3 regions of the Gardnerella sp. KA00288 genome follow, and region 2 is predicted to be linked to each of the others. Evidence: riboswitches for the same ligand, from Rfam matches in the RefSeq annotation. Region 2 holds a riboswitch; each other region holds the start of a gene.
What was found. Region 2 has a riboswitch for thiamine pyrophosphate ahead of thiM (hydroxyethylthiazole kinase). Riboswitches for the same ligand answer to the same signal wherever they lie in the genome.
Positions count from the first base shown of each region.

Region 1 (4,238 bases), 570 kb from region 2:
ATGCACTGTAACCAGCGTACTGAGCGGTAGAACCAAGCTCTTCCTCAATCTCAAGCAAGCGGTTGTACTTAGCAATACGCTCGCCACGAGCAGGAGCACCAGTCTTAATCTGGCCGGTGTTCTTAGCAACGGCAAGATCAGAAATTGTGGTGTCTGGGGTTTCACCAGAACGGTGAGAAACCATAGAGGTGAAGCCATTCTTGGTTGCAAGTTCAATAGCGTCGAGGGTTTCGGTGACGGAACCAATCTGGTTCAACTTCACGAGCAAGGAGTTAGCTGCACCAAGCTCAATACCCTTAGCCAAACGCTTTGGATTGGTGACGAGCAAATCATCGCCAACGAACTGCAAACGATCACCAAGACGCTTGGTGATTTCTGCCCAATCATCCCAGCCTTCTTCCTGGAATGGATCTTCAATGGAAACGATTGGATACTCGTTGATGAGCTTCTCGTAGTAATCAAGCATGTAAGCAGATTCGCGCTCTTCGCCATCGAAACGATACTTACCAGTTTCCTTGTTGTAGAACTCAGAAGAAGCAACGTCAAGAGAAATACCAATCTGCTTGCCTGGCTCGTAGCCTGCGGCTGCGATTGCATCCATGATGTACTTCAAGGAATCCTCATTGGACTTCATCTTTGGAGCGAAGCCGCCTTCGTCGCCAAGACCAGTAGCCAAGCCTTCCTTCTTCAAAACATTCTTCAAGGTGTGATAAACCTCAACGCCAGCGCGCAAAGCATCGCTGTAGGTTGCGAAACCGTATGGAGAAATCATGTATTCCTGAATATCGGTTGCGAAATCAGCGTGAGCACCACCGTTCATGATGTTCATGTTTGGAACTGGAAGAATGTGGCCATTGGTGCCGCCAATGTAGCGGTACAACGGAAGCTGAGCAGACTCAGCAGCAGCGTAGAGAGCAGCGAGGGAAACGCCGAGAATTGCGTTAGCACCAAGCTTGCCCTTGTTTGGCGTGCCATCAAGCTCAATCATTGTTTCGTCAAGAGCGCGCTGATCGGTGGCATCCATGCCGATAACCTTAGGAGCGATTACTTCGTTGACAGCCTTAACAGCTTCCAACGTGCCCTTGCCCTGATAACGGGACTTGTCGCCATCGCGACGCTCCCAAGCTTCTGCCTCACCAGTAGAAGCACCAGAAGGCACTAAACCAATACCCTGAGCGCCATCTTCGGTCTCCAAATAAACCTGAACAGTAGGATTTCCACGAGAATCCAAAATTTCGCGTGCATATACGCTTTCAATAGCTGCCACAACTACTCCTTTATACTATGGGTTGTGATGACTCTTTTAAGATTAGTGCGTTTTATGGACGTTATATTGTATTTGCAAGTGTTTATGCCGAGAACGTTCACGTGTCGCGAATTTGTACGTTTTGTCCATGCCTGTGCGCCATAATAGCGAACTGACACGGGGTGCAACCTTACGCATTCATATGATTTTGCGGATATTGCTGAGAACATACCCGTCGAACCTGATATAGCTAGTACTATCGAAGGGATGTCGGATGAATATCCACTTTCGCGAGCGCAAAACTGAATGTATTGCAAACAGCAAGCAAGCGAATAAGAAAGCAAATAAGTCGTTAAAATCTTTTAGCGCTTGGCTTTCTACAATAGTTATAGTTTTTTGCTGGTTTATTATTACGCTCGGTCCTGTTGAAAACCGCGCTCTGCCTTCACCGTTCGAAGTTATTAAAGCTTTCGTAGATTTACACAATGAGGGAATACTGTGGCCGTCTCTTGCAATAAGCATTTTTAGGGTTGTTGCAGGTCTTCTTTTGGGTATTGCGTTTGCACTTCCTGCCGGAATTCTTTCTGGAGGAAGCGCAATAGGTGAAACAATAATAAACAAGCCTAGCCACATGATACGTTCAATACCGTTCCCTGCTCTAGCTCCTCTTCTTATTATTTTTCTTGGCGTTGATGAGCTTATGAAGATTATGCTTATTGCAGTGGGCGTTTTTGGCCCTATGTATGTAAATATTCGCGATGGTGTTCGTAATATTGACCCTCGCCTTATTGAACTAGCTAAGGCTTATCATATTAAAAAATCTACTATTTTCACCACTATTTTTATGCGCGGAACTCTTGCTAATTTTATGACTGGATTGCGTTTTTCTATTTCCGTCGCATGGGTTGCACTAGTTACTTGCGAAACAGTTAATTCTTCTATTGGAATCGGCTATATTCTTTCGAGAGCGCAACAATTCTTTAGGCCGGATCAGATGATGGCTTGCATAATTATGTACGCAATTGCAGGTCTTGGATCCGAAATTACGGCAAATATTTTCGAATACTTACTCATGCCAGAACGAAGAATTTCCTAAAAATAAACACAATAAACAATAAACACAAGATAATAAACACAAAAAAGGAGCCAACTATGGTTAATTTCAAATTAAAAAGCGCAAGCAAGCGTGCTATTTGCGCATTGTGTGCTCTTTGCACAGCAGTTGCACTAGCTTCATGCGGAAGCGCTCAGAAATCTTCAAGCAACGCGTCTTCAGCAAAAGAAGATACTGGCACTATGCGCGTTGCTTATCTTTCTACAGCAAACTATTTAACTACATTGAAGAACGAAAAGTTCTTGCAGGAAGAGTTTGGAAAGTCTAAAGTCACTTACACTGGTCCTTACACTCCAGTTGATGGACTTACTGCAGTAATGAGCGGTAGCGCAGACGCAACAACTACAGGAACTGGCCGTTTTATTGATCTTATTGCCGAAGGTCAGCCTTGGGTTGCTTTTGCTCTCGAATACTACAATGGTGATTCTCAGGGAATTGTAGCATCTGCAAAAAGCGGCGTAAAAACCTTAAAAGACTTGTATGGAAAGAAAGTTGCTATTATTCACAATGGCGACACCGGCGACTACATGCTTCATCGCGCTTTCGATAAAAGCGGTTTAGACGTTTCTAAAGTTCACAAAGTTGAAATGAGCCCTAAAAACTTCCAGGCTGCTTTCTCTTCTGGACAGATTGACGCAATTTCTTCGTTCGACCAGAATCTTGCAGCAGCTATGACAACTCCTGGTTCTAAGTTGCTTGTAAACGCTAAGAAGTACGGCAATATGAACGTTACTATTCATATTGTTTCTAGAAGCTTTGCTAAGAAACATCCTGAACTTGTGAAGAAAATGTATAAGGCTCTTGTGCGCGAAGCAAAGAAGTCTCACAAGGAAAAGAATGTTATTGGCAACGCTTATAAGCAGCTTGGTGCGTCTGACACGATTATTAAGCAGATTGAAAAGTTTGATAATCCAACAATTAGACCAATCGACGCTAAAGGCTTGGAAATGATGAAAGTTCAAGCCAAGGAATACGTTAAGTACGGTTTGATTAAGCAGGCTCCAAAGAATTTGGATGATTCTGTAATGGACTGCAGCAAGTAAACGTTATTACCTAACTAAAATACGACTATGTTTAAGAGCATTTTTCATAAGCGTCACGATGCTGAAGTTTTGGAAGAATCTACTTACGAATCGAATATTAACGATAGTGATTACTGCGTTAGTATGGAGAATCTTGGTATTTCTTTCGCATCTTCAGAAAGTAAAAATACAGAAGATAATTCTGCAACTAATTCTTCTTTCGTATTGAAAAACATTACGATGAGAATTAAAAAAGGCGAATTTGTGTCGCTTATTGGTAGATCCGGTTGCGGAAAGACGACGCTTTTGAAAATAATTTCAGGACTTCTTACTCCTACTGAAGGCAGCATTTACGCCACAAGTCGTCAGGCTATTGGTTTTCAGGACGCCAGATTAATACCTTGGCTTTCTGTGAGCAAAAATGTTGTTTTTGGTATGGAAGCAAGTAAGCAAGAGCTTAAGGATATTGCGCATTTAGCGCTTTGCCAAATGCAGCTTGAAGACTACGATAACAAGTGGCCATCTCAGCTTTCTGGCGGCCAGCAGCAGCGCGTATCTTTAGCAAGAGCTTTAGTTAGAAATCCTGAATTATTGTTGCTTGACGAGCCTTTTGGTGCTTTGGATGCTCTTACTAGATTCGATATGCAAGATTTGCTTAATAAGCTTCAATCTGAATACGGCTGGAGCACGCTTATGGTTACGCACGATATTGCGGAAGCTGTGAGACTTTCTGACCGAATTCTTATGATTAAAAATGGTGAGATTTATAAGCAATGGCATATTAATCGCGAGAATCTTGACGCTCAAAATCGTCCATTAAATCATAGTGAAATAGAAGATGAGCTTAGAGAAGCGT
Region 1 is NZ_CP058373.1:845,236-849,473, forward strand. Features, by position in the region: gene eno (phosphopyruvate hydratase) at 1-1,267, opposite strand, end outside; TPP riboswitch at 1,415-1,531, shown strand; gene HXT52_RS03190 (ABC transporter permease) at 1,521-2,342, shown strand; gene HXT52_RS03195 (ABC transporter substrate-binding protein) at 2,399-3,403, shown strand; gene HXT52_RS03200 (ABC transporter ATP-binding protein) at 3,431-4,238, shown strand, end outside.
Region 1: another riboswitch for thiamine pyrophosphate. It lies ahead of HXT52_RS03190 (ABC transporter permease); the one in region 2 lies ahead of thiM (hydroxyethylthiazole kinase).

Region 2 (4,238 bases):
GTTGCTTGGGCGCACGATTAAAAAGATTGCAGAGGCGACTGCTAGCAAAGATTCTTACGGCTGTGTTAAATTCGTGGCTTTTTGCAACGCTCCTGACGATAATCCGTTCATGGCAGGCGGCTTCCACGGAGTTACTGAAGGCGATGCTGTGATTAACGTTGGTGTTTCCGGGCCTGGTGTAGTATCTAGCGCACTCGACGCGGCTAAAGGCAAAGATTTTGCTTTTCTATGTGAAACTATTAAGCGCACTGCTTTTAAGATTACGCGAGTGGGGCAGTTGGTTGCACAAGAGGCTTCTCGTAGGCTTGGAGTGCCGTTTGGAATTATTGATTTGTCGCTTGCACCAACGCCTGCAGTTGGAGATTCCGTTGGCGAAGTGCTTGAAAAGATTGGTTTAGATCAGGTTGGAGCTCCTGGCACAACTGCTGCGCTTGCAATGCTGAACGATCAGGTTAAGAAGGGCGGAATTATGGCCAGCAGCTATGTTGGCGGTCTTTCCGGAGCGTTCATACCTGTTTCGGAAGATGCGAACATGATTGCTGCAGCAAAGTCTGGTTGTTTGACGATTGAAAAGCTTGAGGCAATGACGTGCGTATGCTCTGTGGGCCTCGATATGATTGCTATTCCGGGAGAAACGTCCGCAGCTACTATTTCTGGAATGATTGCTGACGAATCCGCAATCGGAATGATTAATCAGAAAACTACGGCAGTGCGCATTATTCCTGTGATTGGAAAGGGCGTTGGCGAGATGGCTAACTTCGGCGGTTTAATGGGATATGCGCCTATTATTCCGGTGAACCAGACCAGTTGCGAAGCTTTCGTAACGCGAGGCGGGCGTATTCCGGCCCCAGTGCACAGCTTTAAGAATTAGTGATTACTCAGTAATCACTGAGTAATCACTAAGTAATTATTTAGTAATCACGCTTTTAAGCTCGCGCGCTACTTTTCCAGCATCCTCAGCGCACATAAGCGCCGATACAGTGCAAACTCCGTCAAGCTCAAGATCGCGAATAGGGAATACCGTATTCTCATGGATTCCGCCAATTGCCAATGTTTTTACGCCCATAGAGTGTGCAACTTTCGCAACTTCGTTCACGCCTTCAACTCCAAGAGGCGGCACGTCGTGAGCCTTAGTATGCGTTTCAAAAGCGGCACCTATGCCAATCACATCCGGCAGTGGAACGTCGTTTTCTTTGCACTCTAGGTAAGCTTTCTCCATCAAGTCAGGCCGCGCGCAAGAAAGACCAACCATCCACTCAGCCGGCATCGCCTTTCGCGCCTCAACAAACGGAGTATCTTTTTGCCCAACGTGCAAGTTGAAACCAAGCTGAGCCGCGCAATCAACATGATCGTCTATGAACACAGGCACGTCGCCGTGGCCGGAATCAATAAGCGCATGACGCAACTTTTTCGCCTTTGCTGAAATCTCATCATCGTCGGAATACTTATCGCGCAATTGCACAACTGTAACTCCGCCTTCAACCGACTCCACAGCCACTTCTTCTTCTGGACGATTTCCCATGCGTGGATCTGTTACCAAATACAGTGTCCAATCCACAGGCTCAACAGTGAACTCAATATTTGTCAAACTAAACATGTCGTTTACGCTAAGAGTGGAAAGCGCGTCCATCCACAGCGTGCGGAAAGTTCCTGGAGCTGTGGTTTGGCGAGCTGCCCAAGTTCCGGCGGCGGCTGCATGCACGTGCGCTGCAACGGTTGCTGCGAGCGGACGTTCTGGGTTTGCGCCAACGTATGCTGCAACTATCGCGCCTAGAGCGCAACCGGTTCCAACTACTTTGGTCATAGCTTTGTGACCGCCTGTTACGCGAGCTAAACATCCGTGGCCGTAAATCGCATCTTTTTCGCCGGAAATAGCCACTACTGAGCCATACTTTTTTGCTAGTTCGCGCGCGGCTTGAAGAGCATCGTTTACGCTATCGTGAGAATCTACGCCTTTTCCGTTGCTTTCTTTGCCGGCAAGAGCCATGATTTCGGAGGCGTTTGCGCGAATTACAGTAGGGTGGTGCTTAATAATTTCGTGTATAAAGCGAGTGCGTGGAGCAAGTGCCGGCACGCCAATTCCAACCGGGTCAAGAACCCATGGGGTATCTGCTTTTTCGCATCCCTCAACGGCTGCGCGCATGTACTCTGAAGTTTCAGGCTGATGGAACGTGCCTACGTTTATTAGCACGCCGGAGGCGATTTGTGCGAGTGCGTGCGCTTCTTCCGGATCTGTGACCATAATTGGCGAGGCGCCTGCTGCAAGCAGTGCGTTTGCGGTTATGTCTTGTACGATTACGTTCGTTATGCAGTGTGTAAGAGGCTGCTGTGCGCGTACGCGTTCGATGCATTGGCGAACGTCGTTAAGGAACATTCGACGTCGCGCACGCACGGAAAATAGTGTGTCTACTTTTGTTGCTGTTGCGACTGACTCAGTAGTAGATGCGTAAGTTTTTTGCGAGCTGTTGTTTGCTTCTGCAGCGTTATCTATTGTCATAATGTTTCCCTTCGCTAGCACTATCTAGATCAGGTCCTACGGATGTAATCTCAGCGCCGCCCGCGATTTTGCGGCGATTGCGCACTCCGAACCATCCTTCGACTATATCTTTTGTTCGTGACTTACTTGCTTTTGCTGGTTACGTGCGTGCTAGGTTCTAAGCTCGTGCTCCAAACGTGCGCGACTTTTCGCGTGTTTGGAGAGTTTGGCGTGGCGTTTTGCTCCAAATGTGGGGAACTTTTCTCGCGTTTGGAGCGTCGCCGCGCGCTTTGCACGTATCTACAAAAATCTCGCCGTATTTTTGCAACTTTTTCTACAGATTTTCGCTTTCCGGTAGTGTAAACATAAATATGGTAAGTAAGTAGGCTATAAATTACCTAATCGACATACGTTACGAAAGCGAGTCAACATGGCAAACAACTCCATTCTAGAGCAACAAACCACAGCTGCTGCCAATCCTCTCGATGTGCGTGAATACGCCACGCGCACTGCAATTCGAGCAATCGCAATAATCGCGTCCGTTTACGGAATGGCAGCTTCGTGGCAAGGTCTTATGACTTTTACTTACTTTACAAATCTTTCTAATCTTATGATTTGTGTAGCTTTGGCTGGTTCTCTTGTACTAGACACTACCTCTTTTATGCGCGCTCGCAATTCTGTAGATTCAGCTGCGCAGCCAGATTCTGCAGAATCTTTCGCATGGTTCGACTCAAAATCCAACGCTTGGTACATTTTTAAATTCATGATGACAATCGCCATTGCAGTAACATTTACGCTTTATCTTTGCTTCTTAGCTCCTACGAATAAGCTAGGTTTTGTTGGTGCGTATATGAGCAACGGTTGTAGTAGTCTTTGCGTTCACGCAATCGCACCGCTTCTTGCAATCGTAGATTTTATACTTTTTGACTATCGCTTCCGTTCAACCAGCGCACACATTTATTTTGCTACTATTCCGCCTTTAGCTTATGTTGCTTATGCTGCAATGCTTAGCGAGTTTGCGGGTGTTCGTTGGGGTGTTCACGCAATGCGTGCGCCTTACAATTTCCTTAATTATGGTGCTCCTGCAGGCTGGTTTGGTTTTGCTCCTCAGACTTTTAACGCCACTACTTTAGGCGTTGGAGTTGCTTATTTGCTTGTTGTGTTTACGCTTATTTTTATTGGTGTTGGCCGTGTATTTCTTGCGTTGAAAGATGCGCGCGCTCGAGCTGTTTTGCAAAATTAGTTAAAACTTGCGCACCACTATTGCCCAATTGGTAGAATTGAGTGTATGTGTGAGGATTCTGCATTACAAGCGCTATTTGATGGCACGTTACGCAATTGTGCTGGGAATTTGACCAGTACGCTGCTAGTTTATGGCGCTCCAAATACTGGAAAAACGCAGTTTGCTGTGCGTGCAACAATTGCGGGATACCAGCGCTGGCCTCATAGCATAACAGCAATGGCAGTGCAAAACAGAAATTTGGCTGCAAGTATTGACAATATTATTATTCGTTCTATTGGAGTAAGTGAGCAGTCGCGTCCGGTTGGAACGTTGGAATCGCTTGCTTTTCGTATTATTTCAGCCAATTGTAAGTTGCAGCATAAGCCTAATCCTAAGCTTCTTAATGGCGCTGAGCAGGATGCTCTTCTTCGCAAAGTTGTGCGCGAGCATATTGAGCATGTTTTTAGGGGAGACAATGGTGATTGCGATGTTTGCCAGCTTTTTCAGGATTATTTTGGGACTCCGCTTTGGGTTTCGCCT
Region 2 is NZ_CP058373.1:278,538-282,775, forward strand. Features, by position in the region: gene HXT52_RS01040 (PFL family protein) at 1-871, shown strand, start outside; gene thiM (hydroxyethylthiazole kinase) at 908-2,374, opposite strand; TPP riboswitch at 2,487-2,596, opposite strand; gene HXT52_RS01050 (hypothetical protein) at 2,907-3,719, shown strand; gene HXT52_RS01055 (PD-(D/E)XK nuclease family protein) at 3,765-4,238, shown strand, end outside.

Region 3 (4,238 bases), 330 kb from region 2:
ATAAGCTCGGAAAGCTGAGCCGCATCGTTAGCGTCAGCCAAGCTACCTGGACGCAAACCGTCGCCCAAAGAGAACGCAACATCGTACTTTGCAAAAATCTCACACAATTCTTCAAAATGCGTGTAAAGGAAGCTTTCTTGATGATGCTGCAAGCACCATTCAGCCATAATCGAGCCGCCGCGAGACACAATACCGGTTACGCGGTTTGCGGTAAGCGGCACGTAACGAAGAAGCACGCCGGCGTGAATAGTCATGTAGTCAACGCCCTGCTCGCACTGTTCAATAACCGTGTCTCGGAAAAGCTCCCAGCTGAGCTTAGAAGCATCATCCTCAACCTTTTCCAAAGCCTGGTACATTGGCACGGTTCCGATTGGCACAGGGGAGTTGCGCAAAATCCATTCGCGCGTTGTGTGAATATCGTTACCGGTAGAAAGATCCATAACGGTATCCGCACCCCACTTCGTTGCCCACGTAAGCTTTTCAACTTCTTCGTCAATCGAAGAAGTTACGGCAGAATTGCCCATGTTTGCGTTGAGCTTAGTTAAGAAGCGCGAGCCAATAATCATAGGCTCTGCCTCAGGGTGGTTAATATTGCAAGGAATTACAGCGCGTCCTGCTGCAAGTTCGGAGCGAACAAGCTCTACGTCGCAATTTTCGCGAGTTGCAACATACTGCATTTCTGGGGTTACAATTCCGTGACGCGCATACCACATTTGCGTAATCGGATGATCCGCGCCCTTCATTGGCTTATGCGTGCGTCCGCGCCATTCCTTAGAAGCTTTGCCTCGCTTAATTGCGCGCTTTCCGTCGTCTTGAAGATTGCGCCTGCGACCCTCATATTCCACAACGTCACCGCGGTCACGAATCCAGTCAAGGCGAAGTGGAGCCAAGCCCTCTTTAGGATCGCACTTTGGACCTTCAGTATTGTAGTCCTTAAAAGGCGGGTTAGGGCCAACGCCAGGAGTGTCCGAAAGCTTAATCTCAGTGTATGGAACTTCCAAATCGTAAGAACCGTACTCGTATTCAAAATGAACTGGAGTAGTTTTGCGAATATGAGCCTTGTCTCGCTGAGTGCATCCGCGTGAAGCAATATCTACGCGCTGCTGCTTAGCTAACTTTGCTGCTTCTTTTGCTTCTTTAGCGTTAATAAAAGTTGGCTTCTTTTCATCTTTTTCTGCAGACTTTTCTTCCTTATTTTCTGCAGAAATTACGCGCTTAGCATAGCCGTGCTTGCTTTCTTGGCGAACAGACTTCCAGCTTTCAACAAAATCATGCATTGTTGATTCTGGAGTTTGTGAAGCATAAATCGGTTCTGTAACGAAGAAGCCTGCAGCTTTTGTGCGAGCAATCATAGATACGTCTTCAAGCTGAGTTTTTCCGCCAACAAGAACAGGGAAGTCGCTTGCGGAGCAAATCGTATTGATTTTTGCTTCGTCCAACGTTGTGTGATTTGCTTCCAATTCGTAAGAGGCAGTAGAGTTTTCTTGCCCTTCTTCTGGGTTTCGCATTGCTGTTACGCAAATGTAGTCAATGCAACCGTCTGGAAGCTCGTTAATAACCTTAACTAAGCTTTCTGTTTCAACTGTTAAACCAATAACAGCATCTTCGCCAAGCAAAGCGCGCGCTTCTCGAGGTTCCATGTCGCTTTGAGCTAAGTGAACGCCGTCAACTTTAATGCTTTGATTTCTAGCCTGCCAAGCAACATCAACTCGCTCGTCAATAACAAAAGTTACTGAATCGCACTTGTTATTGTCTTCAATAATTTGCGCAATATCTCGAGCAATAGTTGTGATTTCTTTTGCGCTCTCATCGTTTGCATGCAAACGAATCAACGTTGCTCCTGCGCGCAAAGCATCATCAACAATATCGGTAAGCGGACGATTATTACAAGCTTTTGGGTCTGCAATAAAGCAGGCGGTGAGATTGAACTGATCACGCATTGATGCGTATGGATAATTCGAGGTCATACTAAAATCGTTGCTCCCTACGTTGTATTAACTAAACAGGTTCGAAGGGTTAGGTTTTGCCTATCTCAGCCTTCTAAAAGAAAGCACCCCTGCAAATGTCGAATTATCAGCCATTTTACACGATTACATGCACTTTTTAGTAAAGGCATGTTGCGAAGACTTCGTTCTTGTAAAGTTTTCACAACATGCCTTAGTTTTAAAAGTTAGAGTTTTAAATTTTTAGCGCTCGTGGTGATTTATAGTGCGTGAAATAAAATCTCCCAAGCTTTGCACAATCTGTACAAGAATAATGCAAAGAACCACGGCAACCGTCATAACATCGTACTGGTAGCGCTGGTAGCCGTAGCGTATTGCAATATCTCCAAGTCCGCCAGCTCCAACTGTTCCAGCCATTGCGCTAAAACCAAAAAGCGTTATGAATGTAAGAGCAGCGCCGCGAATAAGCGAAGGCAAAGCTTCCCAAAGCAGCACTTTGCACACAATTTGAAGCTTGCTTGCTCCAAAGCTTTGTGCAGCCTCAATTAAGCTTCCGTCAACTTCTGCCAAAGACTGTTCAACAATTCGCGCCACAAACGGAGCTGCTGTAATAACAAGCGGCACAATAGCGCCTGGAACGCCAAGAGATGTGCCAACAAGTAGGCGAGTGAACGGAATTAAAGCAACAAGAAGAATAATAAACGGCACTGAGCGCACAATATTAACTATCCAGCCAATAACAGCGCTTAAAGTTGCGTTTGGGCAAATGCCTTTTTTGTCCGAAATAATAAGCAGCACACCAATTGGAAGACCAATTGCATAAGCTAAAAGTGTTGCAACAGAAGTCATTACTAAAGTATCTTGCACGCCTTCAATTAGTAAATCGCCGTAGTTGTCAATAAATTGTGTAACAGTTTCAAGCATTTTACTTCACCTCGCTTGCAAGTGTGTAGTTTTCGGTAAAACTCTTCTTATTTCTATGATTTTCTACTTTGTCGTCTGCAATAAGCGTGCGCAAAATATCGCTTTGTGGATTTGCAAAAAGCTCTGCAGTGTCTCCTAATTCCACAATATTTCCGCCGTCAATCATTGCCACACGGTCGCAAATATTTCTAGCAACTGCCAACGAGTGCGTAATAATAACGAGTGTTACGTTAAGCTCGCGGTTAATTCGGCGCAATAAATCAAGGATTTGCGCAGTAGTTGTGGAGTCGAGTGCGCTTGTAGCTTCGTCGCAAAGCATAATCGAAGGATTATTTGCCAAGGCTCGAGCGATTGCTACGCGCTGCTGTTGCCCGCCGGAAAGCTGGCTAGGGTAGCGGTCTGCAAGATTTTGCAAGCCAACCAAGTCGAGCAAATAGTGTGCGCGCTCTTCACGTTCTTTTTTTGGAGTGTGATTTAGTTCAAGCGGAAAAGTTACGTTTCGCAATACTGTTCGCTGCTGGAAAAGACTAAAGTTTTGGAAAATCATTCCAATATTCGCGCGAACTTTAGCAAGCTCTTTATCTTTTACTTCGCTAATATCGTTGCCGTCAATTATAACTTTTCCGGAAGTTGGCCTCTCAAGCAGATTCATGCAGCGCACTAATGAAGATTTACCGGCACCAGAAGAGCCAAGTATTCCGAATACTTCGCCAGATTCAATGGTGAGATTAATATCGTGCAATGCTTCATGTGCTTCACTACCTTTTCCGTAGCTTTTATGAAGATGTTCAATCTGAATCATGCTTATTCCCTAACAGCTTATTGTTCTTAAATACTTTAGGTAAGTTCAATACTTAACTAAAATATCTACCCTACGTATATTACAAACTAAAAAATACTAAAAATACTGCCGCAAAGCACACACCTTGCGGCAGTATGTGGCTACTTGTTATTCTTTAGAAAACTGGAAGCACAGCGCCCTTATAATTCTTGGTAATATAATCGCGAACTGCACTTGTTTTCAAAGCTTTAATCAAGGCTTTAATCTTAGCCAGCTTTTGCGAACCCTTCTTTACAACAATAATGTTTTCGTAAGTTTTAGCGGCAATGCCACCAACTTTTTCGGAAGTAAGAGGATCCTTAGTTGGGTTAAAACCAGCCTGAATAGCGTAGTTTCCGTTCATTGCAGCAAGATCAACATCCTTAATAGCTGTTGGAACTGCAGACGGGTCAAGCTCTTTGAACTTCAAATTCTTAGGATTGCTCGTAATGTCGTTAACTGTTGATTTTACATCCTTTGGATTCTTCAACTTAAGCAAGCCGGCATCCTGAAGAAGCAGAAGTGCGCGGGCCTCATTAGAAGGATCGTTT
Region 3 is NZ_CP058373.1:613,257-617,494, forward strand. Features, by position in the region: gene thiC (phosphomethylpyrimidine synthase ThiC) at 1-1,967, opposite strand, end outside; TPP riboswitch at 1,965-2,068, opposite strand; gene HXT52_RS02265 (methionine ABC transporter permease) at 2,187-2,867, opposite strand; gene HXT52_RS02270 (methionine ABC transporter ATP-binding protein) at 2,869-3,669, opposite strand; gene HXT52_RS02275 (MetQ/NlpA family ABC transporter substrate-binding protein) at 3,824-4,238, opposite strand, start outside.
Region 3: another riboswitch for thiamine pyrophosphate. It lies ahead of thiC (phosphomethylpyrimidine synthase ThiC); the one in region 2 lies ahead of thiM (hydroxyethylthiazole kinase).